Regions from separate parts of the Sinomonas terricola genome, predicted to be linked through region 3. Evidence: predicted binding sites of a transcription regulator. Region 3 holds the regulator's gene; each other region holds the start of a gene.

Region 1 (9,404 bases), on a different contig from region 3:
GCCCGGGCGTCCTTGAGCGAGTCGGAGAGGGGCTTCTCGCACAGCACGTGCTTGCCCGCGGCGAGGAGGCCCTCGACGACCTCGCGGTGCAGGGAGTTCGCGATCACGACGCTGACGACGTCGATGTCGTCCGCCTCCGCGATGGCCTGCCACGAGGCGTCGTGGCGCTCGTAGCCGAAGCGGCGGGCCGCGGCCTGGCCGAACTCGGCGTTGACGTCGCCGATCGAGACGAGGCGGATCTCCGGAAGCGTGGGGCGGTACAGGGTGCTCGCGGCGCGGTAGGCAGCGGCGTGGGCCTTGCCGGCCATGCCGGCGCCGATGACGGCGACGCCGAGGGACTCGGGCATGATCTCTCCTTTGAGGCGGGAAGGGGTGGAAGTCTTGTGCGGAAGCTCTTGGAGCGCTCCAGCAATGAGAGTACGAATACAGGTTTGTCCTGTCAATATCCAGAAGATGACGGGGGCGTCTCGCCCCGACGAGTGTCATGATGATCGCGTGTGCGCCCATCCGACATCTGCATCCGCCCGCACCCGGCCGACGATCTACGACGTCGCGTCCCGGGCTGGCGTCTCCAAGTCGCTCGTCTCGCTCGTGCTGCGGGACGAGCCGCACGTGAGCGATGCGCGCCGTCAGGCGGTGCTCGAGGCGATCGAGGAGCTCGGCTACCGTCCGAGCCGGGCAGCAAGCGCCCTCGCGAGCCAGCAGACCCGGTCTGTCGGCGTGCTGATCGACGACTTCCGCAACCCGTGGTTCGTCGAGCTCCTCGCGGGCCTGCGCTCCGTTCTCGACCCTGCCGGGTATACAGTCAGCGTCGCCGACCTCCAGCTCGAGGCAGCATCGGGCCGCAACCCGGTGGACGGCTTCCTCGCCCAGCACGTCGATACGCTCGTCCTCGCCGCCGAGCCCAGGGCCGAGCTCCTCCGCAACATCCCGGTGCCCGTGGTCGTGGCGGGCGTCCGCGAGCTGGGCCCGGCGGTGCTCCCCAGGGCGGACGTGGTGGCGGGCGACGACGAACGAGGGGGCGAGCTCGCCACGCGGCACCTGCTCGACCTGGGCCACCGCCGTATAGGGCATGTGACCGGCCGAGGCGGTCCCGCAGCCCACCGCCGGAAAGGCTACGAGAGAGCGATGACGGCAGCTGGCCTGCGACCCTTGGTCGTCGGTGCGGGCAAAGGGACCTCGGAACAGGATGGCCGCTCGGGCGCGCTCGAACTCCTGGACCGCGTTCCGCCGGTCACGGCGATTGTTGCCGCGAATGATGTCATGGCCGTCGGCGCCCTCGCCGCGCTTCGCGAAAGGGGGCTGAAGGCGCCGGCGGATGTCGCCGTCGTCGGCTATGACAACTCCCCGCTCGCCGCCTACGGCTACCTCGCGCTGACGAGCGTCGATCCGCACAGCCGGGAGATCGGCGCAGAGGCCGCCCGCACGCTGCTCGCCCGCCTTGAAAACCCGGACGCACCGAGGCGCTACGCCCTCATCGAGCCCGCCCTCGCGACCCGCCCGAGCACGGGACCGTCCCGGAACGGGCAAATCCACGAGCCCTGACACGGCCCGCAAATCGCTCGCGGCAGGACCCTCATCCGTGGTCCCCACCTGGCCTTGGAAGCGGCGCTCCGACCAGCCATCCACCTCTTGAGATTGAATCATCAGAGCGCTCCAAATTGTCTGGACAAAGTATTGACATCCAGCCACCCCCTGAGTCATCGTGTGAATGGCATCACACCGATGGCCAAGATGTGGACCGCTCCATATCGGTGCGGTCGGCTCTGAGAAAAGGAAATTGCTGATGACGATGAAGTCAATTGCCCGTGTGGTGTGGAACCGCCGGGTGCTGGCCGTGGCCGGGGTCCTGGCCGTGCTGGCGACAAGCGCGTGCTCCCAGTCCGGGAACTCCTCGAGCTCGACCAGCGGCGCAGCCGCCGGCGGGAACGGCAAGGCCAAGATCTTCGTCATCGGCGGCAAGTCCGATGACCCGTTCTGGTCCAAGGTCAAGCGCGGCGTCGACGATGCGGCCAAGGTGGTCCAGGCCCAGGGTGGCTCGGTGACGTTCCTGGGCCCGCAGAACTACGACAATCTGGGCCCCGATGCTGCCAAGCTGATCGACTCGACGCTGAGCCAGGGCGCGACGGCGGTCATCGCACCTGACTGGGTGCCCGATGCAGAGGACGCGGCCCTGAAGCACGTGACCGACCAGAAGGTCCCGCTCTTCATCTACAACGCAGGGGGCCTGCCTGCTGCTGACAAGGTCGGGGCGGTCAACTACGTGGGCAGCGAGGAGTACACTGCGGGCAAGGCCGGGGGTACGTACCTCGGGCAGCACAGCGCGAAGCACTCCCTGTGCGTGAACACCCTGCCCGGCTCGACGAACACCGAGGACCGGTGCCGCGGCATCGGCGATGGCATCAAGGCCAATGGCGGGACGTCGACCGAGCTGCCGCTGCCCTCGTCCCAGTTTGGCAACCAGACTGCCGTCGCCCAGGCGATCAAGGCGGCGCTCCTGAAGGACTCGAGCATCGACTCGGTCGTCACGATCAGCACCTCCGACGCCGGCAGCGCGGTCAGCGCCGTGCAGCAGGCGAACCTCACGGGCAAGGTCAAGCCCGCGACCTTCGACATGGACACCGCAACGCTGAACAACATCAAGAACGGCACCACGCTTTTCGCGATCGACCAGCAGCCCTACATGCAGGGCTACCTCTCGGTATCCATGGCCAACTCCTACGTCGCCTACGGGATCAACCTCCCACAGCGCCCGATCCTGACCGGCCCCGCGATCATCGACTCCCAGAACGTCGACCAGGCCCTCGCCGGCGAGCAGGCCGGCGTCCGCTAACAACGACGAGCCGGGTCCCGGAATGCCCCGGGGCCCGGTTCCAGACCCCCCGGACGCGTCACAGCCGTCGCGTCCTCAGTACTTAAGGTGGTAGTCCAACCATGGCAGTGAATACGACCCACGGCCCATCCGGGGTCTCCGCGAACCGCAAGGCGCGGACCGCGCCGTCAACGACATCGCTCGGCTCGCTCCTGCGCCGGCCCGAGACCGGCGCGCTGATAGGGACCGTGGCAGTCTTCGTCTTCTTCGCCATCTTCGGCGGAGGACAGTTCCTCTCCAGCGGCGGTGCAGCCAGCTGGCTCAACGTAGCCGCCGAGCTCGGCATAGTCGCCATCCCTGTCGGCCTGCTGATGATCGCCGGCGAGCTCGACCTCTCGGTCGGCTCGGTGATCGCCGCGAGCTCGATGACCACGGCGATCATCTCCGGCTACTGGGGCCTGCCCACCGCGGTCGGCATCGTCGCCGCCCTCGTCGTCGGAGGCCTCGTTGGGTTTGTCAACGGGCTCGTCGTCACCCGCACCAACGTGCCCTCGTTCGTCGTGACCCTCGCGACCAACTTCGGTCTCGCCGGCATCACGCTGGGCTTCTCCCGCGTGATCACCGGGACCACGAGCGTCTCGCTCGCCCCGGAAGCGTGGGCCAAGAGCATCTTCGGCACCCTCATCGGCGGCCAGTTCGAGGTCGCCATCTTCTGGTGGATCGCCGTCATCCTGGGCGTGGGATGGTTCCTGCACTTCGCCCCCCGGGGCAACTGGATCCTCGCCGTCGGCGGGGACACGATCAGCGCTCGCTCTACTGGCATCCCGGTGGAGAAGGTCAAGATCGGCCTCTACATGAGCTCCGCCCTTGGGGCCTCCCTCGTGGGCGTGATCCAGACCGTCCTCTACAACGGCGCCCAGGTCGCGAACGGCCAGGCCTTCGTCTTCAACTCGATCATCGCCGTCGTCGTCGGCGGGGTTCTGCTCACCGGAGGCTATGGCTCCGTCGTCGGCGTCCTCCTGGGCACCCTCACCTTCGCCATCGTCAGCCAGGGCATCTACTACACCGGCTGGAACTCCGACTGGGCCGCGCTGATCCTGGGCATCCTGCTCCTCGTCGCTGTCCTGATGAACAACACCTTCCGGAAGATGGCGCTGTCCTCCGGAACCCCGAAGAAGAAGGCCTGACCACCATGACCGCTCCATTCCTGAAGCTGACCGACGTCTGCAAGTCCTTCGGCTCCACCCAGGTTCTCAAGGACATCTCCCTCGAGGTCAAGCCCGGCGAGGTCCTGTGCCTGCTCGGCGACAACGGCGCCGGCAAGTCCACCCTCATCAAGGTCCTCTCCGGCTTCCACGAGCCCACCAGCGGCACCATGGAGGTCGAGGGCGAGCCGGTGAAGTTCAAGAGCCCCCGCGACGCCAGCGACCGCGGCATCGCCACGGTGCACCAGTTCGGCGGCACCTTCCCCCTGATGAGCATCGGCCGCTCCTTCTTCGTCGGCGCCGAGCCAAAGAAGGGATGGGGGCCGTTCAAGCGCTTCGACAACAAGTTCGCCGGCGAGATCGCCGTCCGGGAGATGCGCAGCCTTGGCATCACCCGCATCACCGACGGCAACCGCCTCGTCGGCGGCCTCTCCGGCGGCGAGCGGCAGGCCCTCGCGATCGGGCGCGCCGTGCACTTCGGCGCCAAGCTGCTGATCCTCGACGAGCCCACGGCTGCCCTGGGCGTCAAGGAGGCCACCCACGTGCTGCGCATCATTATGCAGGCACGCCAACAGGGCCTCGCCGTCATCCTCGTCACCCACAACGTCACCCACGCGATGAAGGTCGGGGACCACTTCGCCGTCCTCATCCACGGAGCCCTCGCCGCCGACTTCCGCAAGGGCGAGCGCACCCGGGAGGAGATCACCGACCTCATGGCCGGCGGCGAGGCCATGGCCGAGCTCGAAGCCGAGATAGCAGCCTACGAGACCGCCCACGAGGGCCACGCCCCCGAAGCCGGAGACCTCGAGAGGATGCTCAACGAGAAGTGAGACGGCCCGTCCCCGGAGCGGGGCCGGCTAGCAGCCGCGCCCGGCTCCTAGGCCGCCGCCAGATGACGAGTCGTGCCGGCAGGGCAGCCATGACCCCAGTCGAGGAGTCCTGGACCAACCCAAGGACACCGGCCTCGGAACCAGATGCCGGGTGACCCGTGGGCACCATCCAAGGAAAGGAAGGCCGCATGCCCGTTCTCGACCAGAACCTGCTCGCCAGCCCCGCGAAGCTTCACCTGCTGGCCCTCCTCCTGGAGGGGATGGACACTGTCGGCGACCTCGCATTGACGCTGGACATCTCCCCGTCCAGCGTCTACCAGCACCTCGCCTGGCTCCACGGCCGGGGCCTTGTCACCAGCTCCGTCCAAGGCCGGAGGAAGACATTCGCCCTCGCCCCCGCAGTCGACGAGAGAGCCCTGCGGCACGCGCTGCTCAACGCAGCCCTGAAAGGCACCGCGATTCGCAGCGGCGAGGCCCATCTAGACCACCTCCGCGAATGGGCCTCGACTCCCAAGGCCTCCTGAGCGAATCTGACTGCGCCCTCCGGTATTCGATCGGAGGGGCGCATACAACTGCGACCAGGGAGATCGCCGAGGAAGGAGAATCGTGGATCCGACACCGGCCGAAGCGACCAAGAGACCTCTTTTATACACGCCGGAAGCACTCATCCGCGCCGCGTCCACGGTCCACCGCACCGCGGCTGCGGACCTCGAGCATGCTCTTGCGCTCGGAAACCAGGACGAGGCCATCCCGGTGCTGCTCAGTGGCGCCTCCCTCTTGGCCCGGGCCGAGTTCGAAGACGGCCCAGAAGGCCTGAGCCTCGCCATCCTGGACCGGGCAGAGCAAATCCTGCACGACACTCTCCGGCTTCCCCGAGGCCGCACCGGACCCATTGGACCTCGGCATCCGCCACCGCCCCACGTGGCGGCCGGATGCAGCCTGCCTCGAGCTCGGCGATCGCTAGCCATGCTAGTCAAGCAACAACAGGTTTGAGGTAAGTGAACGTAGGCGTCCACATGGGCGATGAGCTCGTGCATCTAATGCAACTTCCGGCCGTATAGGTGATGGATGCAGTAGGTTGCCACGCCCCAGACCAGGAATTCTGTGAGCTCGGGGACCAGGATGTCCGGGTACTTCGGGTTCTCGGCGTGCAGGACGACGCCGCGCGCGGTGAGCCAGAGGCGCTTGACGGTCAGCTCGCCGTCGAGGACGGCCACGACAACGTCACCGTGGCGTGGGACGAGGGAGCGATCGACGAGGAGCTCATCGCCGTCGCTGACGCCGGCCTGCTCCATAGAGTCCCCCACGACGCGGACGATGAAGGTCGCGGCCTTGTCTTTCACCAGCTGCTCGGTGAGGTCGATCGGTCCGTCGTAGTAGTCCTGGGCGGGACTCGGGAACCCGGCCGGAACAGGCTGCGGGGCGACCGGCAGGAGCATCGGCTCCGCGTCGACCCGCAAGGAGTTCAGCACGAAGGCCACGGCCTGCACCTCCACTGAGTCGAATATTTATCTGAGCGATGCAACTATCACTCATACACCTGTTCCAATGGTAGATCCGGCGGCCGACAAGGGATGCCGGCGGATGTCCCCAACTGTCCGCGTTCGAGGGGCACGGGCTCCTTGGCCGACTGAGACAATGGGTGGGTGCTGGTGACTGTGACGATCAGGGACGGCTCCGACGCGACAGACCGCGTCGACGCCGAGGCCCCCACCTACGAACAAGCCCTCTCCGCGGCCCGGGAGAAGGTCCCCGAGGGCTGGAACATGATCGCCATCCGCACCGATCGCGACTAGCTGCTGAGGGTGCCGGGCGGACTGCACGGCACCACCTGGGCACTTGCCCTTCCCTGTCCTCCGCGCCCCGACGCTGCGCACGGGCTGGTCTGACCTGAGAGTCAGCGACCCTGAGCCCGGTCGCGCGAGCTCCGGCGAGGGTGCTGATTCGTGCCCGTGCTGTGCGGTACATTCGTGACAGAGCCCCTGCCGTCGAGACACCCCCCAAGTCTCCGGCAGGGGCTTTTTCGAGCCCTCAGGCGAGCATCCCCGCATCCCTGCCCCACAAGTCCTCGGGCCGATGTCCGATTCGGCCCAGTCCCGCGACCTTGGGCTGGCAGGAGGGGGATCTTGCCGAGCCTCCTCCACCTCGATAATCTATAGATGTCAGATCGAGTATTAATCAGGAGGGTGGCATGCCCGCCGTATCCCGCACCCCCAAAGAGGCTGTCGACGACGTCGGAGCCATCGACCGGCTCCGAGCCGCAGCCGACGCAGACCTCGAAGCCCACAGGGCCTCCCACAAGGCCGCACACGATGCCCCCGGCACACCCGAGACCGAGGCCCGGCGCTTCGCGCCGTCCGCGGTCGCCCACCGGCTCGACGCGATCGAGAACGAACAGCGGCGCATCCGACGGCAGCTCAAAAACGCAGCCCGCACTCCAGGCAAGGCCCCGGCACTCGAGGCCCGTGAACGCGAGCTTGCCACACAAGCCGAGCGCTGGGCCGCGGTCCGCCGCGAGCAGATCGCCCAGGGAATCGCCGCCGACCGCTCCGGCATCAGCAAGGGAGACCAAGTCCGGTGGCACGGCCAATGGCTCCCCGTCCTCAGGGCGAACGCCCGCAGCGTCATCGTCTCCTCGCCGTGGGGAAACGAAGCCGTCCCCCACCACGAGCTCACCGGCCACAGCCCATCCAACCGTGACGCCGGTGTCCCGAACCGTCCCTCCGGAGGACCTTTGGGGGCAGAAGCCACGAACAGGAGTCGGAGATGAAGAAGATCACCCACCGCGAGCCACTCGCCACCCCCCATCCCGCATTCACCGCCGGCCCCCTCGATATCGGACACCGGTCAATGCCGCCCAACCGCAGGCTCATGGCCTTCATGGTCGACTGCAGCGCCCGCGAATGCGCAGCACAGGTCGCCGAGGCACAGAGCACGGAGGCGGCAGGAAAGCTGGCCCGCGCATTCCGGACATGGCCCGCCGAGGCGATCGCGGCGCTACTCGACGACGGGCACCAGGACTGGGCACGAGCCTTCTTCCCCGCGTTCGTCCGATACCTCCACCAAGCCGAACGCAGGGTCGCCCTCGAGGCCATCAGCGCCGAGGCCGCCCTGGCGGCCATCACCGAGCCGGTGCGAAAGCTCACCGGCCCATCGTGGGACGAGGTCCGCTACGCACTCGCGGCCGAGATCGGGCTGGTCAAGGCGGCCGCAGCCGTCTGAGAACCCCACCCGTGGCCAGCCACCCGGACGAGAGGACAGCAGCATGAAAACCCAGATCGAGACCAAGACCGCCAGAGAGGCAGTCATGCGATGAGCGCGGTCACGTGGTCGATCGCGTTCTTCGCCCCGGCGCTGATCGCCGGCGCTGTCATCCTGTCGCTTCGGCTCCGCCGCCGGGGCGAGGACATCTACATGCGCATCGCGGGCTTCGACGACGCACAACTTGCCAGCCTCGGCTCCGACGAGCTCTCCCGGATCGACGACGAGCTGCACGACTGCGCGAGGCAGAGCGATCCTGCCGCAGCCACGGCGATCAGATCCGCCCGCCAGCGCATCCGCAGCGCGCTCGAGCGGCGGGAGCCATGACCAGCCGTCGCAGCGGCCATGACCCCCGCGACGTCGCCCTCACGGACGACCCGGCCGTTCCTGAAGCCGAGCTTCCGGGCCAGACCAGCATTTTCGACTGCCTGGGCGACCGGGCCATAAGGGAGCTCGGGCAGCACCTTCGTGCCCGCCGTGCCGGGCGCCTTGCCATGGGGGAGGAGCGGCCGTGACCCCGGCTCTGACCGAGCGGACCGCAGAGCACAGGCCCGCAACCAGGACGCGCTCGTTCCGTCACGACGATCTGGTCGCCGTGGACCTCTTCAGCGGCTTCGGAGGCCTCACCCGCGGCATCGAGATGGCTGGATTCACGACGATCATGGCCGCCAACCACAACGCGTACAAGGTCGAAGTGCACGAGGCAAACCACCCGAACGCGGAGCACTGGATCGCGGACCTGGTCGATCCGGAGTCCTCTGACTACCACTCCGCCAGGGACCTGCCCGCCGCCGACTTGCTCGTCGCGGGGGTCTCGTGCACCAATCACTCGCAGGCCAACACGAAGCGGGCCTATGAGCATGCCGTGTCCCTGTTCGACATGCTGGACCCGGAGTACGAAGAGCGGGTCACGCGCTCCGAGCGGGACCGCGCGACCGCGAACTGCGTGCTGCACTACGCGGCGCAGCACCATCCGCGCATGATCCTGGTCGAATGCACCACCGAGCTGCAGTCCTGGGGCCGGCTCGTGCCCGGCAGCCGCAAAGTCGGCGACGGCTCTACGTACCGCTGGTGGCTGAAGCAGTTCGAGATCCTGGGCTACAGGCACAGGGTCCTGTTCCTCAACAGCCGATTCTTCGACGTCGACCAGTCGAGGGATCGGGCGTACTGGGTCTTCTGGGACAAGGCGATTCCCGCCCCTGACCTGGACCACCGCCCCGAGACCTGGTGCCAGCGCTGCGACACCGTCGTGCAGGCCGCACAGTCGTGGAAGACCGGGATCCCCGTCACCGGCTC
Region 2 (9,404 bases), on a different contig from region 3:
GCTCGATGGCCTCGAGCTGGCTAAAATGCACCACGTAGACGGGCGCCTGCTTCGTCGCGAGAAGCTCCTCGAGCGTCTCGTGGACGGGCTTCTCCTCGTAGTAGTAATGCAGCGGGATGGGCCGCTCGGCACCGGCGACGGTCGTCGTCGTCCGCCCTGTGCGCTCGGCGAGCTCCTTCTCGAAGCGGCTCACGTCGCCGAGCGTCGCGCTCATCAGGAGGAACTGCGCCTGGGGGAGCTCGAGCAGCGGCACCTGCCAGGCCCAGCCGCGCTGGGGGTCGGAGTAGAAGTGGAATTCGTCCATGACCACGGGGCCGAGCTCGGCCGCGGCCCCTTCACGGAGTGCGTGGTTGGCGAGGATCTCGGCCGTGCAGCAGATGATCGGCGCCTGCCCGTTGACCGAGGAATCGCCCGTGATCATGCCGACGTTCTCCGCGCCGAAGATCTCGCACAGGGCGAAGAATTTCTCCGAGACGAGCGCCTTGATGGGCGCTGTGTAGTAGCTCCGCAGGCCCGTCGCGAGCCCGTAGAAGTGCGCCGCGATCGCGACGAGCGACTTCCCCGAGCCCGTCGGCGTCGCAAGGATCACGTTGTTGCCCTGCACTAGCTCCATGACCGCCTCGTCCTGCGCGGGATAGAGGGAGAGGCCACGGCCCTCGGCCCAGCGGACGAACGCCTCGTAGACAGCGTCGGGGAGATCGTCAATCGTCGCGGTCGTGTGGGCGTCGGGGAGGAGCTGGTCGAGTCTCATGGCGGGTTCAGCCTATCCGGATTAGCGTGGAGCCATGAGTGCTTCGCCCACGTGGGATCCTGCCCTCTACGTCCGCTTCGGCGACCATCGGGGACGGCCGTTCTTCGACCTCACCTCGCGCATCGGCGCCGAATCGCCCAGCCACGTCGTCGACTTGGGCTGCGGGCCCGGGGCACTCACCGCCGCGCTCGCGGACCGCTGGCCGGAGGCCCTCGTCGAGGGAGTCGACAGCTCGCCGGACATGATCGCGGCCGCCGACCGGACGACGCCGGGGCGTCCCCGCCTGAGCTTCCGACTCGGCGAGATTGTGGCCTGGGAGCCGGAGGACGACGTCGACGTGGTCGTCTCGAACGCTGCGCTCCAGTGGGTGCCGGGGCACCAGGCGCTCATCGGCCGCTGGCTCGAGCAGCTCGCCCCGGGCGCGTGGCTCGCCGTCCAGGTGCCCGGGAACTTCGGGGCGCCGTCCCACACCCTCCTGCGCGAGCTCGCCGAGTCGTCCCAGTGGGAGCGGAGGCTCCGCGGCGTGCTGCGTCACAGCGACGCCGTCGGGGAGCCCGCCGAATATCTCGAGCTCATGCTCGCGGCGGGCTGGGAAGCCGACGTCTGGGAAACGACGTACCTCCAGGTGCTCGCGGGCGAAGATCCGGTGCTCAACTGGGTCCGCGGCGCGACGCTGAGGCCCGTTCTCGATGCGCTCACGCCCGAGGAAGGCGCGCAGTTCGAAGAGCAGTACAACCAGCTCCTGCTCGACGCGTACCCTGCGCGCGATGACGGCACGGTGTTTCCGTTCCGCCGCATCTTCTGCGTCGGGCGGAAGCCGGACGGCCTCGCCTACCTCGTCTGAGCCGTGCGCCCGCCGGTTCTCAAGTCACCAGCCGCGGGCGCGCCACTCCTCGAGATGCGGGCGTTCCGTGCCGAGCGTCGTCGGCGCGCCGTGTCCGGGGTAGACGACGGCGTCGTCCGGGTAGACGTCGAAAAGCCGCTCGACGACATCCTGGATCAACAGGGTGAAGCGATCGGGATCCTTCTGCGTGTTGCCCACGCCGCCGGGGAACAGCGAGTCGCCCGAGAAGATGAGGTGCGGGCCGCCGTCGTCCTTGAGGACGTACGCGATCGAGCCCGGGGTGTGGCCGCGCAGGTGGACCGCGGTGAGGTCGAAGCCATTGAAGTTCCCCACGTCGCCGTGGTCGAGCACGACGTCGACCGGCACGGGGATGCCGGACACGTCCTGCCGCCCCGCGGCCGTGTGGGCGCCGGTCTCGGCCACGAGACCCTCGAGGGCCCGAACGTGGTCCCAATGCTGGTGGGTGGTCGCAATGAGGGCGAGCTTGGCAGGCGCCGATGTGTCTCCGGCTCCCTCTGCAAGAAGCGCCCGGATGGCCGGGAGATCGTCGGCGGCGTCGATGAGCACCTGATCGCCTGATTCCTTCGCCGTAATGACGTAGACGTTGTTGTCCATGTCGCCGACCGCAGCGCAGCGGACGGTGACGTGCTCGAGGTCGTGGAGGAGGCTCGTCATGGCGCCAGTCTAGGTCGGTGCGGCCCGATGCGGCCCGATGTGGTCAGCGCTGGGCGGGGCTACTCTGGTGCGCATGCAGGAAGCGCAGTTTCCCGGGGCGTGGCGTCCCGACCAGAGCCATTCGACGCCCCTCTTCGAACAGCTCCGGCGGCATGTCGCCGATCTCGTGGCGCTCGGCGGCCTCCCCGCGGGGCGGCGGCTCCCGCCCGTTCGCTCTCTCGCGGCCGAACTCGGGGTCGCTCCCCACACCGTGGCACGCGCTTACCGCGAGCTCGAGGAGGCCAAGATCGTCGTCACGCGGGGGCGCGCGGGAACCGTCGTCGCACCGCGGGACGCGCGTGAGGAAGAGCTCACGGCGGCCGCCGCCGCGTACGCGGCGGCAGCGAGGGCGCGCGGATGCGAGCTCGAAGAGGCCGTCCGGCTCGTCGAACAGGCGTACTCGCGGCTGTGAGCGGGACACGTGCGCGCTGAATGGCTCAGGGGGCCTCCGCGGCGCCGTTGGAAGTTCGAAGACGTTTTCGACTAGCATGGTCCCGTGCAGACTGCTCCCACACCCACGGATCTGGCGAATGACGGCGTCCATGCGCGGGATGACGCACCCGTGAGTGCCCTTCGGGCCGATCTCTCGAGGCTCGTCGTCAAGGGGGCCCGGGAGCACAATCTCCGGAACGTGGACCTCGACCTGCCCCGCGACGCGATGATCGTCTTCACCGGCCTCTCGGGATCGGGGAAGTCTTCGCTCGCATTCGACACGATCTTCGCGGAAGGCCAGCGACGCTACGTCGAGTCCCTCTCGGCCTACGCTCGGCAGTTCCTCGGCCAGGTCGACAAGCCAGACGTCGACTTCATCGAGGGGCTCTCGCCCGCCGTCTCCATCGACCAGAAGTCGACGAGCAAGAACCCGCGCTCGACCGTGGGGACGATCACCGAGATCTACGACTACATGCGCCTCCTGTGGGCACGCGTCGGGCGGCCGCACTGCCCGATCTGCCACGAGCCCGTGACGCGGCAGACGCCGCAGCAGATCGTCGACCAGCTTCTCGAGCTCGCGGACGGCACGCGCTTCCAGATCCTCGCGCCGGTTGTGCGCGGGCGCAAGGGCGAATTCGTGGATCTCTTCAAGGAGCTCGCGGCGAAGGGGTACGCGCGCGCACGGGTCGACGGCGAGCTCGTGCAGCTCTCCGAGGCGCCCAAGCTCGGCAAGCAGTTCAAGCACACGATCGAGGTCGTCGTCGACCGCCTCGTCGTCAAGGAGGGCATCCGCCAGCGCCTCGCCGATTCGGTCGAGACGGCGCTCGGGCTCGCCGAGGGACGCGTGGTCGCCGATTTCGTCGACGTCGCGCCGGACGACGATGGCCGCACGCGCGCGTTCTCGGAGCACCTCGCGTGCCCGAACGAGCATCCGCTCGCGATCGATGAGATCGAGCCGCGCTCGTTCTCGTTCAACAACCCCTTCGGTGCGTGCCCCGCGTGCACGGGGATCGGCACGAAGCTCGAGGTCGACGAGGAGCTCGTCGTCCCCGACCCCGAGCTGAGCCTCGGCGAGGGCGCCATCGCGCCGTGGTCCCTCGGAACGGCAACCCAGGAATACTGGACGCGTCTCCTCGAAGGCCTCTCCGACGAGCTCGGCTTCTCGATGAACACGGCGTGGCACAGCCTCCCGCAGTACGCGCGGGACGCGGTCCTGTACGGGAAGGACCACAAAGTCGTGGTCCAGTACCGCAATCGCTTCGGACGCGAGCGCAAGTACAGCACGGGCTTCGAGGGCGCGGTGTCGTATATCCAGCGCAAGCACGCCGAGACCGAGTCTGACTACGCGCGGGATCGCTACGCGGAATACATGCGCGAAATTCCGTGCCCCGAATGCGGGGGAGCGCGCCTCAACCCGGCGTCGCTCTCCGTCCTCGTGGGCGGAAAGTCGATCGCCCAGGTCTGTGCCCTGCCCCTCCGCGAGGCCAGCGAGTTCCTCGCGACGCTCGATCTGACCGAGCGCGAGCGCCACATCGCCCATCAGGTGCTCAAGGAGATTGACGCGCGGCTCGCGTTCCTGCTCGACGTGGGGCTCGAGTACCTCAACCTCGAACGCGCCGCTGGGACGCTCTCTGGCGGCGAGGCCCAGCGCATCCGGCTCGCGACCCAGATCGGCTCGGGCCTCGTCGGCGTCCTGTACGTGCTCGACGAGCCGAGCATCGGCCTCCACCAGCGGGACAACCGCCGCCTCATCGAGACCCTCACAAGGCTTCGCGACCTCGGGAACACGCTCATCGTCGTCGAGCACGACGAGGACACGATCCATGAGGCCGACTGGATTGTCGATATCGGCCCGGGAGCCGGGGAGCACGGCGGCAACGTCGTCCATTCGGGGCCCCTCGCCGGGCTCCTCGAAAACCACGGCTCCCTCACGGGCGATTATCTGTCCGGCCGCCGGCAGATCGAGGTGCCGCGGAAGAGGCGGCCCATCGAGCGCAAGCGCCAGCTCAAAGTCGTCGGCGCGCGGGAGCACAATCTTCGCGACGTCGATGTGACGTTCCCGCTCGGCGTCCTCACCGCGGTCACGGGCGTGAGCGGCTCGGGGAAGTCCACTCTCGTGAACGAGATCCTGTACAAGGTCCTCGCGAACCGGCTCAACGGCGCCAAGCAGGTGGCCGGGCGCCACACCCGCGTGGAGGGACTCGAGCACCTCGACAAGGTCATCCACGTCGATCAGAGCCCGATCGGCCGCACGCCGCGCTCGAATCCGGCGACGTACACGGGGGTGTTCGACCACATCCGCAAGCTCTTCGCCGAGACGACGGAGGCGAAGGTCCGCGGCTATCAGCCCGGGCGCTTCTCCTTCAACGTCAAGGGCGGCCGGTGCGAGGCGTGCTCGGGCGATGGCACGATCAAGATCGAGATGAACTTCCTGCCGGATGTGTACGTCCCGTGCGAAGTGTGCCACGGCGCCCGATACAACCGCGAGACTCTCGAGGTCCACTACAAGGGCAAGACCATCGCGGACGTGCTCGACATGCCGATCGACGAGGCAGCCGAGTTCTTCGCGGCCTTCGGCCCGATCTCGCGGCACCTGAACACGCTTGTGGACGTGGGCCTCGGCTACGTGCGGCTGGGGCAGCCCGCAACGACCCTCTCGGGCGGCGAGGCGCAGCGCGTCAAACTCGCGTCGGAGCTCCAGCGGCGCTCGAACGGGCGCAGCGTCTATGTGCTCGACGAGCCCACGACGGGTCTTCACTTCGAGGACATCCGCAAACTCCTGCTCGTGCTCCAGGGCCTCGTGGAGAAGGGCAACTCGGTCATCACGATTGAGCACAACCTCGACGTCATCAAGAGCGCCGACTGGATCATCGACCTGGGCCCAGACGGCGGCTCTGGAGGCGGTCAGGTGATCGCGACGGGTACACCCGAGGATGTAGCCAAGGTCGACGCGAGCCACACGGGACGCTTCCTCGCGGAGATGTTTGCGCGCTGATCGATGAATGCCACGGCATGCACGGCGTTCGCCCCCCGAGCCCAATATGCCCGGGGACTCATGTGAGTTTTAGGCATACCGATCGGTGTGCGAGACTGTCCCGGTGACAGACAGCCCGGCGCTCGTGATCTTCGACCTGGATGGCACGCTCGTGGATCCCGCCGGAAGCATCACCGGCGGGATTGCCTTCGCCCTCGAAGCCCACGGCCTGCCCGTCCCCGACGCCGCGACCCTCGACTCCATGGTGGGGCCGCCGCTCGTCGAGTCCCTCGCTCGCCTCGCGGACGTGCCCGCCGAGGTTGTGCCCGCCGTCGTCCATGCGTACCGGCGCCGCTACATCTCGGCCGGGATGGCGCAGAGCCGGCCGTATCCCGGCATTCGCGAGCTTCTCGATCGGCTCCGCGAAGCCGGCTACCACCTCGCGGTGGCGACGCAGAAGCCCGAATCGCTTGCGAAGAAGCTCCTCACCATCCAAGGTCTCGACTCACGCTTCCACAGCATCCATGGGGCCCCGGACGACGAGACGCTGCCCCCGCTCGCCGACGGCAAGGCGAGCATCGTCGCCGCGGCGCTCTCGGTCAACCACGCGGCGCCGGAACGCTCGGTCATGATCGGCGACCGGCGCCACGACGCGGCCGGGGCCGCGGCGAACGGCCTCCCATGTATCGCCGTTACGTGGGGCTTCGCCGAGCCCGGCGAGCTCGAGGCCCTTGACCTCGCGGCCCGTGTGGCGGACGCGCGAGAGGCGGGCGACGCCGTCGAACGGCTCCTCCCTCTGGACGGTCGCGCGGTCGCCGCCGTTGCTGCCCCTGTTCTGTCCGGTTCCGCTGACCCCGAACCCGTGGAGGCCGATTCGTGCCGCTGATGTACCAGGCAAGCCGGACGAGCATCCGCGCCCTCATCGCGGGCCTGTGCCGCCCGACCGTGACTGGCCTCGAGAACGTCCCGCAGGACGGGCCGTTCATCGTCGCATCCAACCATCTCTCGTTTCTCGACTCTGTGATCATCCAGGCCCTCATGCCCCGCAAAGTCGGCTTCTTCGCGAAGGCCGAGTACTTCACGGGCCGCGGCGTCAAGGGCAAGATCATGAAGTCCTTCTTCGAGGGCGTCGGCTCGATCCCGGTCGAACGCGGCGAGCAGGCCGCAAGCGTGGCGGCCCTCAAGACGCTCCTCGACGTCCTCGAGCGCGGCGAAGGAGTGGGCATCTATCCGGAGGGGACGCGCTCGCGCGACGGGCTTCTCTACCGCGGGCGCACGGGCGTCGGCTGGCTCACGCTCACCACGGGCGCTCCCGTGGTGCCTGTGGGACTCGAAGGCACCGAAAAGCTCCAGCCGGCCGGGAAGAACACTGTCCGGCCCCAGCATTTCAGCATGCGGGTGGGCGAGCCGCTCTACTTCGACAAGCTGGGCCCCGACCATTCGCTTCCCGTGCGGCGTGAGGCGACGGACCGGATCATGGACGCGATCGCGGCCTTGAGCGGGCAGGAACGCGCCGACGGCTACAACAAGCCCCCGGCCCACGAGTAGGCCCTCCCCACCCCTCTTTTGCACCCCTGCCCTCCCGCCCTTACTAGACTGGAGCGGTGGCAGATCCAGCGAGCTACCGGCCGAAGACGGGCGAGATCCCGACCGATCCGGGCGTCTACAGGTTCCGTGATCCGCACGGGCGCGTCATCTACGTCGGCAAGGCGAAGAACCTTCGCCAGCGCCTGACGTCCTACTTCGCGAATCCCGCCACGCTCCTGCCGAAGACGTACGCGATGGTGCATTCTGCCGCGAGCGTCGAGTGGACGGTCGTGGGGAGCGAGCTCGAGGCGCTTCAGCTCGAATACACGTGGATCAAGGAGTTCGATCCCCGGTTCAACCTCGCGTTCCGCGACGACAAGACGTATCCGTATCTCGCGGTCACGATGGGGGAGAAGTTCCCCCGCGTCCAGGTCATGCGCGGCGACCGCCGCAAGGGCACGAGGTATTTCGGGCCATACACAGCGGGCGCTATCCGGGAGACGATGGACACCCTGCTCAAGGTCTTCCCCGTGCGGAGCTGCAGCGCCGGGGTGTTCCGGCGGGCCGAGCAGAGCGGCCGCCCGTGCCTCCTCGGCTACATCGACAAGTGCTCCGCGCCGTGCGTCGGCCGGGTGGCCCCCGACGAGCACTACGCGATCGCCGAGGACTTCTGCGCGTTCATGGGCGGCGAGGCCACACGCTTCATCTCGCAGCTCGAGAAGAAAATGGCCGCAGCCGCGGACGAGCTCGACTTCGAGACGGCGGCGGCCCTCCGAGACGACGTCATCGCGATGAAGAAGGTCTTCGAGCGCAACGCCGTCGTGCTCTCGGAGGATACCGATGCGGATGTGTTCGCGGTCGAGGAAGACGATCTCGAGGCTGCAGTCCAGGTCTTCCACGTCCGCGGCGGACGCATCCGCGGCCAGCGCGGCTGGGTGGTCGAGAAGGTCGAGGAGGCGTCCGGTCCCGCCCTCGTCGAGCACCTGCTCCAGCAGGTGTACGGCGCGCAGGCCGAGACGGACGCGCGGATTCCCCGCGAGGTCCTCGTTCCCGCAATGCCGGACGACGCCGACCAGCTCACCATTTGGCTCTCGGGCCTCCGCGGGGCCAAGGTCGATCTGCGGGTTCCGCGGCGGGGTGACAAGGCCGCGCTCGCGAAGACCGTGCATGAGAACGCCGTGCAGGCCCTCAGGCTTCACAAGATCCGCCGCGCGGGGGACATCACGAACCGGTCCCTCGCGCTCCAAGAGCTCCAGGAGGCACTCGAGCTCACCGAGCCGCCCCTGCGCATCGAGAGCTTCGACATCTCCCATGTCCAGGGCACGAACGTCGTCGCGTCCATGGTCGTCGTGGAGGACGGCCTCGCGAAGAAGTCCGAGTACCGCAAGTTCGCGATCTCGGGCGAGGCGGCGAGGGACGATACGGCCGCGATGCACGACGTGCTCACGCGCCGCTTCCGCAACTATCTCGCGGAGCGGGACCTCCCCGTCGAGGAGAGGGACCAGAACCGCAAGTTCGCCTACCCGCCCAACCTCGTCGTCGTCGACGGCGGCCAGCCCCAGGTCGCAGCCGCGGCCAAGGCCCTTGCCGCACTTGGCATCGGGGACGACGAGGTGCGCGTCGTGGGCCTCGCGAAGCGGCTCGAGGAGGTGTGGCTTCCCGAGGGGGACTTCCCAGTCATCCTCCCGCGGGCCTCGCAGGGCCTCTACCTCCTCCAGCGCATCCGGGACGAGGCGCACCGCTTCGCGATCACGTTCCATCGCCAGCGGCGTGGCAAGGCCATGACGGCGTCCGCCCTCGACGAGATTCCGGGTCTCGGCCCGGCCCGCAAGAAGGCGCTCCTCGCGCATTTCGGCTCGCTCAGGCGTCTCCGCGCGGCGACGGCGGAGGAGCTCGCCGAGGTCGGCGGAGTTGGCCCGTCGCTCGCGGCGACGGTCTTCGCGACGTTCCACGGCGCCGAGGCCGACGAAACCGAACCGGCGGTGAACCTCAGCACCGGCGAAATCCTCGACTGATTGGCTAGGCTGGGCGCATGACCCAGACCAGCGCGGCGGACCCGCACGAGCCCACTGAGCTGCTGCCAGTCAAGCCGCAGTCGGCCGAGTTCCTCATCGTGACCGGCATGTCGGGCGCGGGGCGCAGTACGGCCGCGAACGCGCTCG
Region 3 (9,404 bases):
CCGAGATCGGCTCGCAGCACGCGGCTCCCCTCCGGGATGGCCTTCGGTCCCTCCAGCTCGCCTTCCGCGAGTCGTCGCTCATTCAGGACGAGCCCGGCAAGGGCCCAGGCGAGAAGTACACCGGCCCAGTCAACTGAGAGAGGCGCGTCAACTGAGCGAGGCGCGGCGCCGCCGTCGAACGCTTTGCGCGACGAGGCCCGCGACGCACAGCAGGACGCCGAGCGCACCGATCCCCACGAAGCCTGCCCACGGCCCCGCTGCGTCGATCATGAGGCCCGTGAACGGCGAACCCAGCGCCGTGCCGGCGGTGAGCGCCGAGCCGTACCAGCCCATCGCCTCGCCGCGCTTGCCCTCGTCGACGAGCGCCGCGATGGCCTCCGACGCCGCGGACAGCGTGGGCGCGCAGAGGAGGCCGGCGGGGATCGAGAGCAGGCTAAGGCTCCAGACGTCACTCGCGAAGCCCATCGGGATCGTGAGCGCGGCCATGGCGAGGAGCAGCAGGAGGGGCTGAACCCGCTGGGTCATCGCGCCGTACACGAGCCCGCCCACAAGCGACGCGAGGCACCACGCGAGGAAGACGATGCCGAGCTCCTCCCCCTCCCCATGCCCGCGCAGCACCGCGACGATGCCCACGTCCGTGCCCGAGAGGACAATGCCCGAGCCTGCCGCCACGACGAGGACGACGACGACCGAGACCGTGAGCCAGCCGAACCCACGGCGCAGGCCGCCGGGCGCCCGGCTGAGGAGACGCCGCAGCCCGGACGCCCCGTCCGCCTGGCCCGCCGCGACCTCGGCAGGCGCCGCGCTCTCGGCCGATTCGAGGCACGACGCGACGTCGTCGTTCGCGCCCGCACCGGCTATCCCTTCGGGGGCGAGTGCACCCCCGGCCTGGTCAGAACGCGTGGGCGGGTTGAACCAGACGAGGGCGAGGCCCGCGAGGGCAGCGGAGACGCCGACGCCTGTGACCCCGATGACGGTGGAGAGCTGGACGGCGACGAGAGCGGCGAGCGCCGGGCCGACCATGAACGTGACCTCGGTGCAGATCGAGTCGAGCGCGAACGCCGTCCTCCGTTCCGCGGGCGTTGTCATGGCACCGAGCGACTGCCGGACGACCGAGAAGATCGGGAGCGAGAAAACGCCGCCCACGAGCGCCGCCGCGAGAAGGCCGGGATAACCCAAATGCGGCGCGACCGACCACACGACCGCTTCGGCGATGATCGATGGGATGAGCGCGACCCGGAGACCTGCCGTGTCGACGCGCCGACCACGCCACGGCGCCCCGACAGCGATCCCGATCGTGAGGAGCGCTGCGACGGTACCCGCGGCGCCATAGCCGAGGCCGAGCGTCTGCACCACGTGGAGTGTGAGCATGACGCCCGCGGCCGAATGGGGAAGCCGCGCAACCATCGCAACCAGGAGCAGATTCCGCACCGGGCGGCGCCGCCACAGCTGCCTGTACAGGCCGAAGTCCATTCATACCCCCTTGAGGTCCCGCCGCCAGCCATACCCCCAGCCGGTGGGCGAGGAGGGTCAGGTTCCGGCGGCGCGGAGGGAGATCTCGATCGAGTCCACGGCCTCCGCGAAGCGTTCGCTGGCGGCGAGCCGGCCGTTCAGCTCTGCCACGATGTCACGCACGGCGTCGGCAGGCAAACCGTGCTCGAGCTCGAGCACGATCCGCAGTTCGGGCCCGTGCCCTCCGCCGGTCAGGATGCGGCCCAACCGATCCCGGGTTGCAACGCCCCTGCCCGGTTCGAGGCGGGCCGCGCGCGCGGCGTCGAGGCCTTCAAGCGCTTCCGCGACGACGTCGACAAGCGATTCGTCGCGGTACGACGGCGTCCACGGCTTCTGCTGCGCGAGCGCCCAAACGGCGGGGCGCCGCAGGACGAAGGTCACGTCGGCGCCCGGATCGACGACGACGAGCTCGGCACCCTCGGAAACTGCCGAGAGCGCGGCACGCGGCGTAGCGACGGCGACAGGGCGGGCCGCAGCATGCCACGCCTCGAGCCGCTCGACCGAGGTGAAGACCGGAAGCGCCTTGCGTCCATCCGGGGCGCTCAAGGTCACGAGCGCCATGTCCGCCTCTTTGTCCTCCTCGAACCCGTGCTCGCCGAGTGCGCCCTCCGCGAGGGAGGCGACCACGGGCACGAACACGCGTGCGGTCGCAAGCGCCGCAACCACGGCTTCCTCGGAACCGGCCGCCGCGCGCTCCCGCGGCCCGCCCGAGGCGAGCGCCGCGAGGGCCGCCTCGACGCCCGGGTCGGCGGCGCCGTCATCCGCGTCGAACTGGTGCAGGGGGTTTCCCTCGCCCGCGAGGTCGCGCCCGGCCCACGGCCGCCCGGCCGAGTCGCTCGGCTCGCCCGCACGGGCCAGCGCCGCGGCGATATGGCCAGGCAGGTGGCGGGGCGCGCCCATGTCAGCGGCGTCCGGCGACGTCGAGCGCCTCGGGAAGCGTGAACTTGCCCGCGTAGAGCGCCTTGCCGACGATCGCGCCCTCGACGCCGAGCGGCACGAGCTCACGCAGCACCCGGAGGTCATCGAGGCTCGAGATGCCGCCCGAGGCGACGACGGGCTTGGCGGTTCGCTCGCACATCTGCTTGAGAAGTTCGACGTTCGGGCCGCGCAGCGTGCCGTCCTTCGTGACGTCCGTGACGACATAGCGGGCGCAGCCTGCGTCCTCGAGGCGCGCGAGGACCTCCCACAGGTCGCCGCCTTCCTTCGTCCAGCCGCGCGCGGCCAAGGTCGTGCCGCGCACGTCGAGGCCGACGGCGATCTGGTCGCCGTAGCGCGCGATCGCGCGCGCGGTCCATTCGGGATCCTCGAGCGCGGCTGTGCCGAGGTTGACGCGCGCCGCGCCAAGCCCGAGAGCCGCCTCGAGCGATGCGTCATCGCGAATGCCGCCCGAGAGCTCTACCTTGACGGTGAGCTGGCGCACGACGTCGGCGAGCAGCTCGCGATTGCTGCCGCGCCCGAACGCCGCGTCGAGATCCACGAGATGCACCCACTCGGCTCCCGCGTCCTGCCATGCGAGCGCGGCCTCGAGCGGCGCACCATAGCTCGTCTCGCTCCCGGCCTCGCCCTGGACGAGGCGGACGGCCTGGCCGTCGGCAACGTCGACGGCGGGCAGCAGCTCGAGGATGGGCTCCCCAACGGTTGTCATGGAACTCCTTATGGCAGTCGTGTCAGTGGAAAGGCGAGGGTCAGGCCGAGAACGTGAACAGGTAGGCCGCGACGAGCGCGGCGGCCGCGAGGACGCCGAACGAGATCCAGGTCCAGTTCGGAAGCCCCTGCTTGCGGAACGAGACGACGCCGCCCGCGAGCAGGCCGGCGAGGCCGAAGAGGAGTACCGACCACATTCAGCTGGACTTGTCGATCGATGCGGCTTTCGGCTTGAGGGACGCCACCCAGTTCTTGAGCAGCCGGGCGCCGGCATCTCCCGACTTCTCCGGGTGGAACTGCGTCGCGCACAGCGGACCGTTCTCGACCGCCGCGATGAACGGCGCGCCGTGCTCGGACCACGTGACGAGAGGTGCCGTCATGCGGGGCTGGCTCACGTCGAACTCCCACGTCTGCACGCCGTACGAGTGGACGAAGTAGAACCGCTCGTCTTCGACGCCCGCGAACAGCTTCGAGCCCTCCGCGGCCTTGACGGTATTCCAGCCCATGTGCGGCACGACCGGAGCCGGCAGAAGCTCGACCGTCCCGGGCCATTCGCCGAGGCCCTCGCTCTCGACCCCGTGCTCGACGCCGCGCTCGAACATCACCTGGAGCCCCACGCAGATCGCGAGCACGGGCCTGCCCCCGGCCACCCGCCGCCCGATGATCCGGAGGCCGTCGACGGCCTTGAGCTCATCCATGACCGTCGCGAATGCGCCGACGCCGGGCACGACGAGACCGTCCGCGTTGAGGGCGTCCTCGGGCTTCGCGCTGAGCGTCACGGCAGCGCCTGCCCGCTCGAGTGCCCGAACGGCGGAGCGCACGTTGCCGGACCCGTAGTCGAGGACGACGACGGTGGGCCGGCCCGCTGGATCGGCGCCAGGACCGCCGAGGTTGCGTGCGTCGACCGCGACGCCATCGCGCAGTTCAGGCGTCCCCGCCTCGCTCACAGGGCACCCTTCGTCGAGGGGATCGCGTCGCCGATGCGCGGGTCCGGCTCGACGGCTGCCCGCAGCGCACGGGCGAACGCCTTGAACTGCGCCTCGACAATGTGGTGCGGATCGCGCCCGGCGAGAACCGTCATGTGGAGGCAGATCCCCGCGTGCAGGGTGATCGCCTCGAAGACATGCCGCGTCAGGGAGCCCGTGAAGTGGCCGCCGATGAGGTGGTACTCCTGCCCGGCGGGCTCGCCCGAGTGGACGAGGTAGGGGCGGCCGGAGACGTCCACCACGGCGTTCGCGAGCGCTTCGTCGAGCGGGATCGTGGCCTCGCCGAAGCGGCGGATGCCCGCCTTCGTGCCGAGAGCCTGCTTGAGCACCTCGCCGAACGTGATCGCGATGTCCTCGACAGTGTGGTGCACATCGATGTGCGTATCCCCCGTGGCCTTCACCGTGACGTCGATGAGCGAGTGCTTTGCGAGCGCCGTGAGCATGTGGTCGTAGAACGGCACGCTGCTCGAGATGTCGGACCGGCCCGTGCCGTCGAGATTGATCTCGACGACCACCGAGGACTCGGAGGTCGTGCGCTCCATCCGCGCCGTGCGCGAGAGGCGCTGCGCGGTCTGCAGCTCGATGCTCATGGATATATGCCCTTCATTCGAGGCGATCGCTGGGGATGAACCCATTCTAGGTCGGCGTTCTCGGGGTCGGAGTTCGCGGTGGCCGCTGCCTAGGACTCGACGGCGAGAAGCTCCTCGAGCCGCGTGAGGAACGCGCTCGTCTCGAGTTCGGTGCCCGCCGTGACGCGGAGGCTTCCCGGAATCCCGACGTCCCGCACGAGGATCCCGGCGTCGAGGAGTCCGCGCCAGATGCGCCGGGGGTCGCGGAGGCCAGTGAAGAACACGAAGTTCGAATCCGAGGCGGCGGGCTTGAGGCCCAGCCGCGAGAGCTCCTTGACGATCCTGTCCCGCTGGTGCTTGATCTCCTCAACCTCGGACATGAGCGACGCACGGTGCCGAAGCGCGGCGAGCGCCGTGGCCTGCGTCACGGCGGAAAGGTGATAAGGAAGGCGCACGAGGCGCAGCGCGTCGATGACTTCAGGCGCTGCCGCAAGATATCCAAGGCGGGCGCCAGCCAGGGCGAAGGCCTTGCTCATCGTGCGCGTCACGACAAGGCGCGGGCGGCCCGGAAGCAGTGTCAGAGCGCTCTCCGTGCCGAGCTGGGCGAATTCCGCGTACGCCTCGTCGACGATCACGATCGCCTGGCTCGCCTCTCCCGCCTCATAGACGGCGTCGACAACGTCGAGGCCGAGCGCGGTGCCGGTCGGATTGTTCGGGGAGCAGAGGAAGACGAGGTTGGGGGCAAGCTCGCGCACCTGGCGGGCAGCAGACTCGGCATCGAGCGCGTAGTCATCTGCTCGCATGCCCTTGAGATAGGCGGTTCCAGTTCCCGCGGCGAGGAGCGGATACATCGAGTACGTGGGGGGGAATCCGAGGGCGCTGCGGCCCGGTCCGCCGAACGCCTGGAGGAGCTGCTGGAGTACCTCGTTGGAACCGTTGGCGGCCCACAGCTGCTCCGCCGACAGCCCGTGCCCCAGATACTCGGCGAGCGCCTCGCGCAGTTCGGTGAATTCGCGGTCCGGGTAGCGGTTGAGCCCCGCAACGGCCTCGCGCACCGCTTCAGCGATCGCGTCCTGGACGTCCGCCGGAACCCCATACGTGTTCTCGTTGACGTTGAGCATGATCGGCACGTCGAGCTGCGGGGCTCCGTAAGGGTGCTGTCCGCGCAGATCATCACGGAGGGGAAGTCGCGCGAGGCGTTCCTCCGGGGTGAGAACCTCCGGCCGTGCGAGGCCGGACGCTGGTTGCTGGACAGTCTGCTCGTTCACCGGTCCAGCCTACGCCCGCGGCGAGCAGCACCCTGAATTCATGACTTGGGAACCATGAGCTGCTGGCCCGGCTGCACGCGCGTCGAATCGAGCCCATTGAGGTCGACAATCTCGCTGATGACCACGCGGGGATCCCGATCCGGAGCATATTGCGATGCGACGGACCAGAGGGACTGCCCCTGCTGCACGGTCACCTGCACGGCATCGAGATGCGCCGGCGCAGCATCCCCCGCACGCGCCGGGGACCAGAGTGCCGCGAGGCCCACCAGAAGGAACACCGAGGCGATGAACACCGGCATGGCGATAAGCACGAACCGGCCCCGCCGTGTGAGGCGCAGCCTCGGAGGCGCGGACATCCGCGGAGCAGGCTCCTCAAACGCGCCTGCCCGTTCCCCGAGCAGGGCGTCGAGCAGGCTCACGGACTCTCCTCCGAGCGGTGTTGCGAATGCGTGTGCCACGGTTCTTCCTCCTGAGCAATTCGTTCGAATGTGTCTTCGAATCACCTAGGGACCTTTTTAGCACCTCTCGACGAATCGTGTCCAGACGCGATAGAACACATGTTTGAAAGGAGCCGCTTCGTCCCCTACGGTGGGATCAGGATGCTGAAGGGGTCCGACAAAATAAGCGGGCCGCACACGCAGGCATAGAGAAGGAGCACGGCATGGCAGGAGCGACTCGCGCGGCCAAGGGGCTGACGGTGCGCCAGCGGAAGATCCTCGAGACCATCCAGCGCTCCGTCCAGACGAAGGGCTATCCGCCGTCGATGCGCGAGATCGGCGACACGGTGGGGCTCGCAAGCCTTTCGAGCGTGACGCACCAGCTCGCGCAGCTCGAGAAGCTCGGCTACCTCCGGCGCGACCCCAAGCGTCCGCGGGCCATGGAGGTCCTCATGCCGCTGAGCCTCGACGAGGGTCCGCTCACCATCGAGACGGAGCAGAGCTCCCCCGTGCTCGGCGTCGGCGGCATCAGCGTCGATGAGATGGCGAGCGCGGCAGACACGGCGATGGTGCCGCTCGTGGGGCGCATCGCGGCGGGCGGTCCCATCCTTGCCGACCAAGTCGTCGAGGATGTCATGCCCCTCCCTCGGCAGCTCGTGGGCTATGGCGAGCTCTTCATGCTCAAGGTCAAGGGCGATTCGATGATCGACGCCGCGATCTGCGACGGCGACTGGGTCGTCGTGAGGCGCCAGAACAACGCCGAGAACGGGGACATCGTCGCGGCGCTCCTCGACGACGAGGCGACAGTCAAGACGTTCAGGCAGCGCGACGGCCACACGTGGCTCCTGCCGCAGAACACGCGCTACGAGCCGATCCTCGGCGACCACGCGACCATCATGGGCCGCGTGGTCTCCGTCATGCGCTCGGTTTAGGCTCGGGCCCCGCCGCGGCCAGCCGCTCGAGCGCCTGGAGGATGACGCCCCGATCGGTGGTCCCCCACAGCGGCGGAAGCGCCGAACGCAGGAAGGCGCCGTAGCGTTCGGTCGCGAGGCGTGAGTCCAGCACGGCGACGACGCCGCGATCCTGGGTCGAGCGGATGAGGCGACCGGCCCCCTGAGCCAGCCGCACCGCAGCGTGGGACGCCGAGACGCTCATGAAGCCATTGCCGCCCGCCTGCGCGACGGCTCGAGAACGGGCCGTCATCATGGGGTCGTCCGGCCGCGGGAACGGGATGCGGTCGATCACGACGAGCCTGCATGAATGCCCGGGAACGTCGACGCCTTGCCAGAGGGACATCGTGCCGAAGAGGCACGTATCCGGCTCGTCGGCAAACTGACGCACGAGGGCGCTCATCGAGGACTCGCCCTGGCACAGGATCTCGAGATCGAGCCTCGAGCGAAGCTCGTCGGCAGCTTCTTCTGCCGCGCGCCGCGACGAGAAGAGGCACAGCGCGCCGCCTGACGACGCCCGGATGAGGGCCTCGAGCTCGTCGATCGCCTCGCGCGCGAGGCCCCGGCCGGGCTTCGGGAGATGCCTCGCGACGTAGAGCATGCCCTGTTTGGGGTAGTCGAACGGCGACCCGACGTCGACCCCCGTCCAGCTCGGCGCGCCGTTCCCGAGCAGCCCCAGGCCGCCGGCCACGGGCTCGAAGGCTGCGCCGATCGCGAGCGTCGCGGAGGTGAGGACCACCGTGTGGTCGGCGAAGAGGCCGTCCCGGAGCTTGCCGCCGACGTTGAGCGGCGCGACGCTCAACGTCGCGGGCGCGTCGTCGGCCGGTGCCGAGTAGCCCGTCGAGGGATCGAAAGTCGCCGTGCGCGAGACCCACACCACCTCGCCGTTCGACTCGGCATCAAGCAGGCGTTCGCTGCATTCGAGGATCGCGAGGAGACGGGACCGTGCGACCTGCCGCCCGCCGTCGGCCGCGCCTTGGCCATCGCCCGCCTTGGCGTCGGAAAGCGCGGCGCGGCACGCGTCTCGGAGGAGCCCGATGCCCTGCGCAAGCTCCTCGGTGAGCCCCCGGCCGAGGAGCCCCGTAGGCACCGCCGAGAGCGCGAGTTCAAGCTGAGCGGCCGCCGACTGGAGCGCCTCGACCGAGATCCCGCAGTTCCGGCGCGCACTCGCCGCGCCAGCAGTGACCATCGAAACGGAGAGCTGGGCACTCACCGCCCCGGTCACGCGGTCCTGAAGCTCGTGCGCCTCGTCGACCACGACGACGTCGTACTCCGGGAGCACGCTGAGCCCCTCGAACGCGTTGATTGCGAGCATCGCGTGATTCGTCACCACGATGTCCGCCTCGGCGCCGCGCTGTCGTGCGAGTTCGCTGAAGCACTCGGCCGCGAGCGGGCACTTCTGGGCGCCGAGGCATTCGAGCGCGGTGACGGACACCTGCCGCCACGCGCGGTCCGACACCCCGGGCACAAGGTCGTCGCGATCGCCGGTCTCCGTCTCCTCGGCCCACTCGCGGAGGCGCTTGACCTCGCGGCCGAGCTGGGTCGCGGGCCCCGAACCGCCGGGCGTGGCGGCCAAGTGGGCGACGGCGGTGTCCTCCCCGAGCGCGAAGAGCGCCCCGTCGGAACCGTCTTCGCTCGGGAAGCCGCCCGAGAGCTTGTGCTTGCACAGATAGTTCGAGCGGCCCTTGACGAGGGCGACGTCGACCGGGTGATCCAGTTCGGGTGCGACCGCATCGAGCAGCCGGGGGAGGTCGCGGCCCACGATCTGGGCTTGGAGCGCGAGCGTCGCGGTGGCGACAACGGCCGGGCGGCCGCTCTCCTGGGCATGCGCGATGAGCGGGACGAGATACGCGAGGGACTTGCCCGTCCCCGTTCCTGCCTGCACGAGGAGGTGGGTGCCCTCCTCGATAGCACGGGCCACCTGGCGCGTCATCTCGTGCTGGCCCTCGCGCTGCTGCCCGCCCATCGCGGCCACCGCAACGTCGAGGAGCCTGACTGCGGCCTCCTCGGCATCCTCGCTCACTGCGTCACCCATCGA

Evidence for each region. The regulator LexA, encoded in region 3, represses DNA repair genes until DNA is damaged. The targets are predictions, from matches to a motif close to TCGAACANNTGTTCGA.
Region 1: a site for LexA is predicted at 6,348-6,363, ahead of SPF06_RS18685 (LexA family protein). Genes of this name have one in related genera too.
Region 2: a site for LexA is predicted at 2,777-2,792, ahead of uvrA (excinuclease ABC subunit UvrA). Genes of this name have one in related genera too.

Annotation. Positions count from the first base shown of each region.
Region 1 covers NZ_JAYGGQ010000017.1:28,452-37,855, reverse strand. The annotation lists gene SPF06_RS18720 (Gfo/Idh/MocA family protein) at 1-347, opposite strand, end outside; gene SPF06_RS18715 (LacI family DNA-binding transcriptional regulator) at 496-1,545, shown strand; gene SPF06_RS18710 (sugar ABC transporter substrate-binding protein) at 1,787-2,833, shown strand; gene SPF06_RS18705 (ABC transporter permease) at 2,935-3,999, shown strand; gene SPF06_RS18700 (ATP-binding cassette domain-containing protein) at 4,005-4,847, shown strand; gene SPF06_RS18695 (helix-turn-helix domain-containing protein) at 5,036-5,371, shown strand; gene SPF06_RS18690 (hypothetical protein) at 5,493-5,702, opposite strand; gene SPF06_RS18685 (LexA family protein) at 5,885-6,286, opposite strand; gene SPF06_RS18680 (hypothetical protein) at 6,494-6,643, shown strand; gene SPF06_RS18675 (hypothetical protein) at 7,039-7,617, shown strand; gene SPF06_RS18670 (hypothetical protein) at 7,614-8,069, shown strand; gene SPF06_RS18665 (hypothetical protein) at 8,160-8,435, shown strand; gene SPF06_RS18660 (hypothetical protein) at 8,432-8,623, shown strand; gene SPF06_RS18655 (DNA cytosine methyltransferase) at 8,620-9,404, shown strand, end outside.
Region 2 covers NZ_JAYGGQ010000003.1:144,243-153,646, forward strand. The annotation lists gene SPF06_RS06440 (DEAD/DEAH box helicase) at 1-751, opposite strand, end outside; gene SPF06_RS06445 (trans-aconitate 2-methyltransferase) at 786-1,595, shown strand; gene SPF06_RS06450 (MBL fold metallo-hydrolase) at 1,620-2,270, opposite strand; gene SPF06_RS06455 (GntR family transcriptional regulator) at 2,344-2,721, shown strand; gene uvrA (excinuclease ABC subunit UvrA) at 2,833-5,736, shown strand; gene SPF06_RS06465 (HAD hydrolase-like protein) at 5,840-6,601, shown strand; gene SPF06_RS06470 (lysophospholipid acyltransferase family protein) at 6,601-7,263, shown strand; gene uvrC (excinuclease ABC subunit UvrC) at 7,320-9,257, shown strand; gene rapZ (RNase adapter RapZ) at 9,275-9,404, shown strand, end outside.
Region 3 covers NZ_JAYGGQ010000004.1:69,970-79,373, forward strand. The annotation lists gene SPF06_RS07335 (DUF1844 domain-containing protein) at 1-137, shown strand, start outside; gene SPF06_RS07340 (MFS transporter) at 148-1,473, opposite strand; gene SPF06_RS07345 (SseB family protein) at 1,531-2,412, opposite strand; gene priA (bifunctional 1-(5-phosphoribosyl)-5-((5-phosphoribosylamino)methylideneamino)imidazole-4-carboxamide isomerase/phosphoribosylanthranilate isomerase PriA) at 2,414-3,157, opposite strand; gene SPF06_RS07355 (hypothetical protein) at 3,198-3,353, opposite strand; gene hisH (imidazole glycerol phosphate synthase subunit HisH) at 3,354-4,079, opposite strand; gene hisB (imidazoleglycerol-phosphate dehydratase HisB) at 4,100-4,732, opposite strand; gene SPF06_RS07370 (histidinol-phosphate transaminase) at 4,822-5,979, opposite strand; gene SPF06_RS07375 (LysM peptidoglycan-binding domain-containing protein) at 6,018-6,437, opposite strand; gene lexA (transcriptional repressor LexA) at 6,641-7,348, shown strand; gene SPF06_RS07385 (ATP-dependent DNA helicase) at 7,332-9,401, opposite strand; gene hflX (GTPase HflX) at 9,394-9,404, opposite strand, start outside.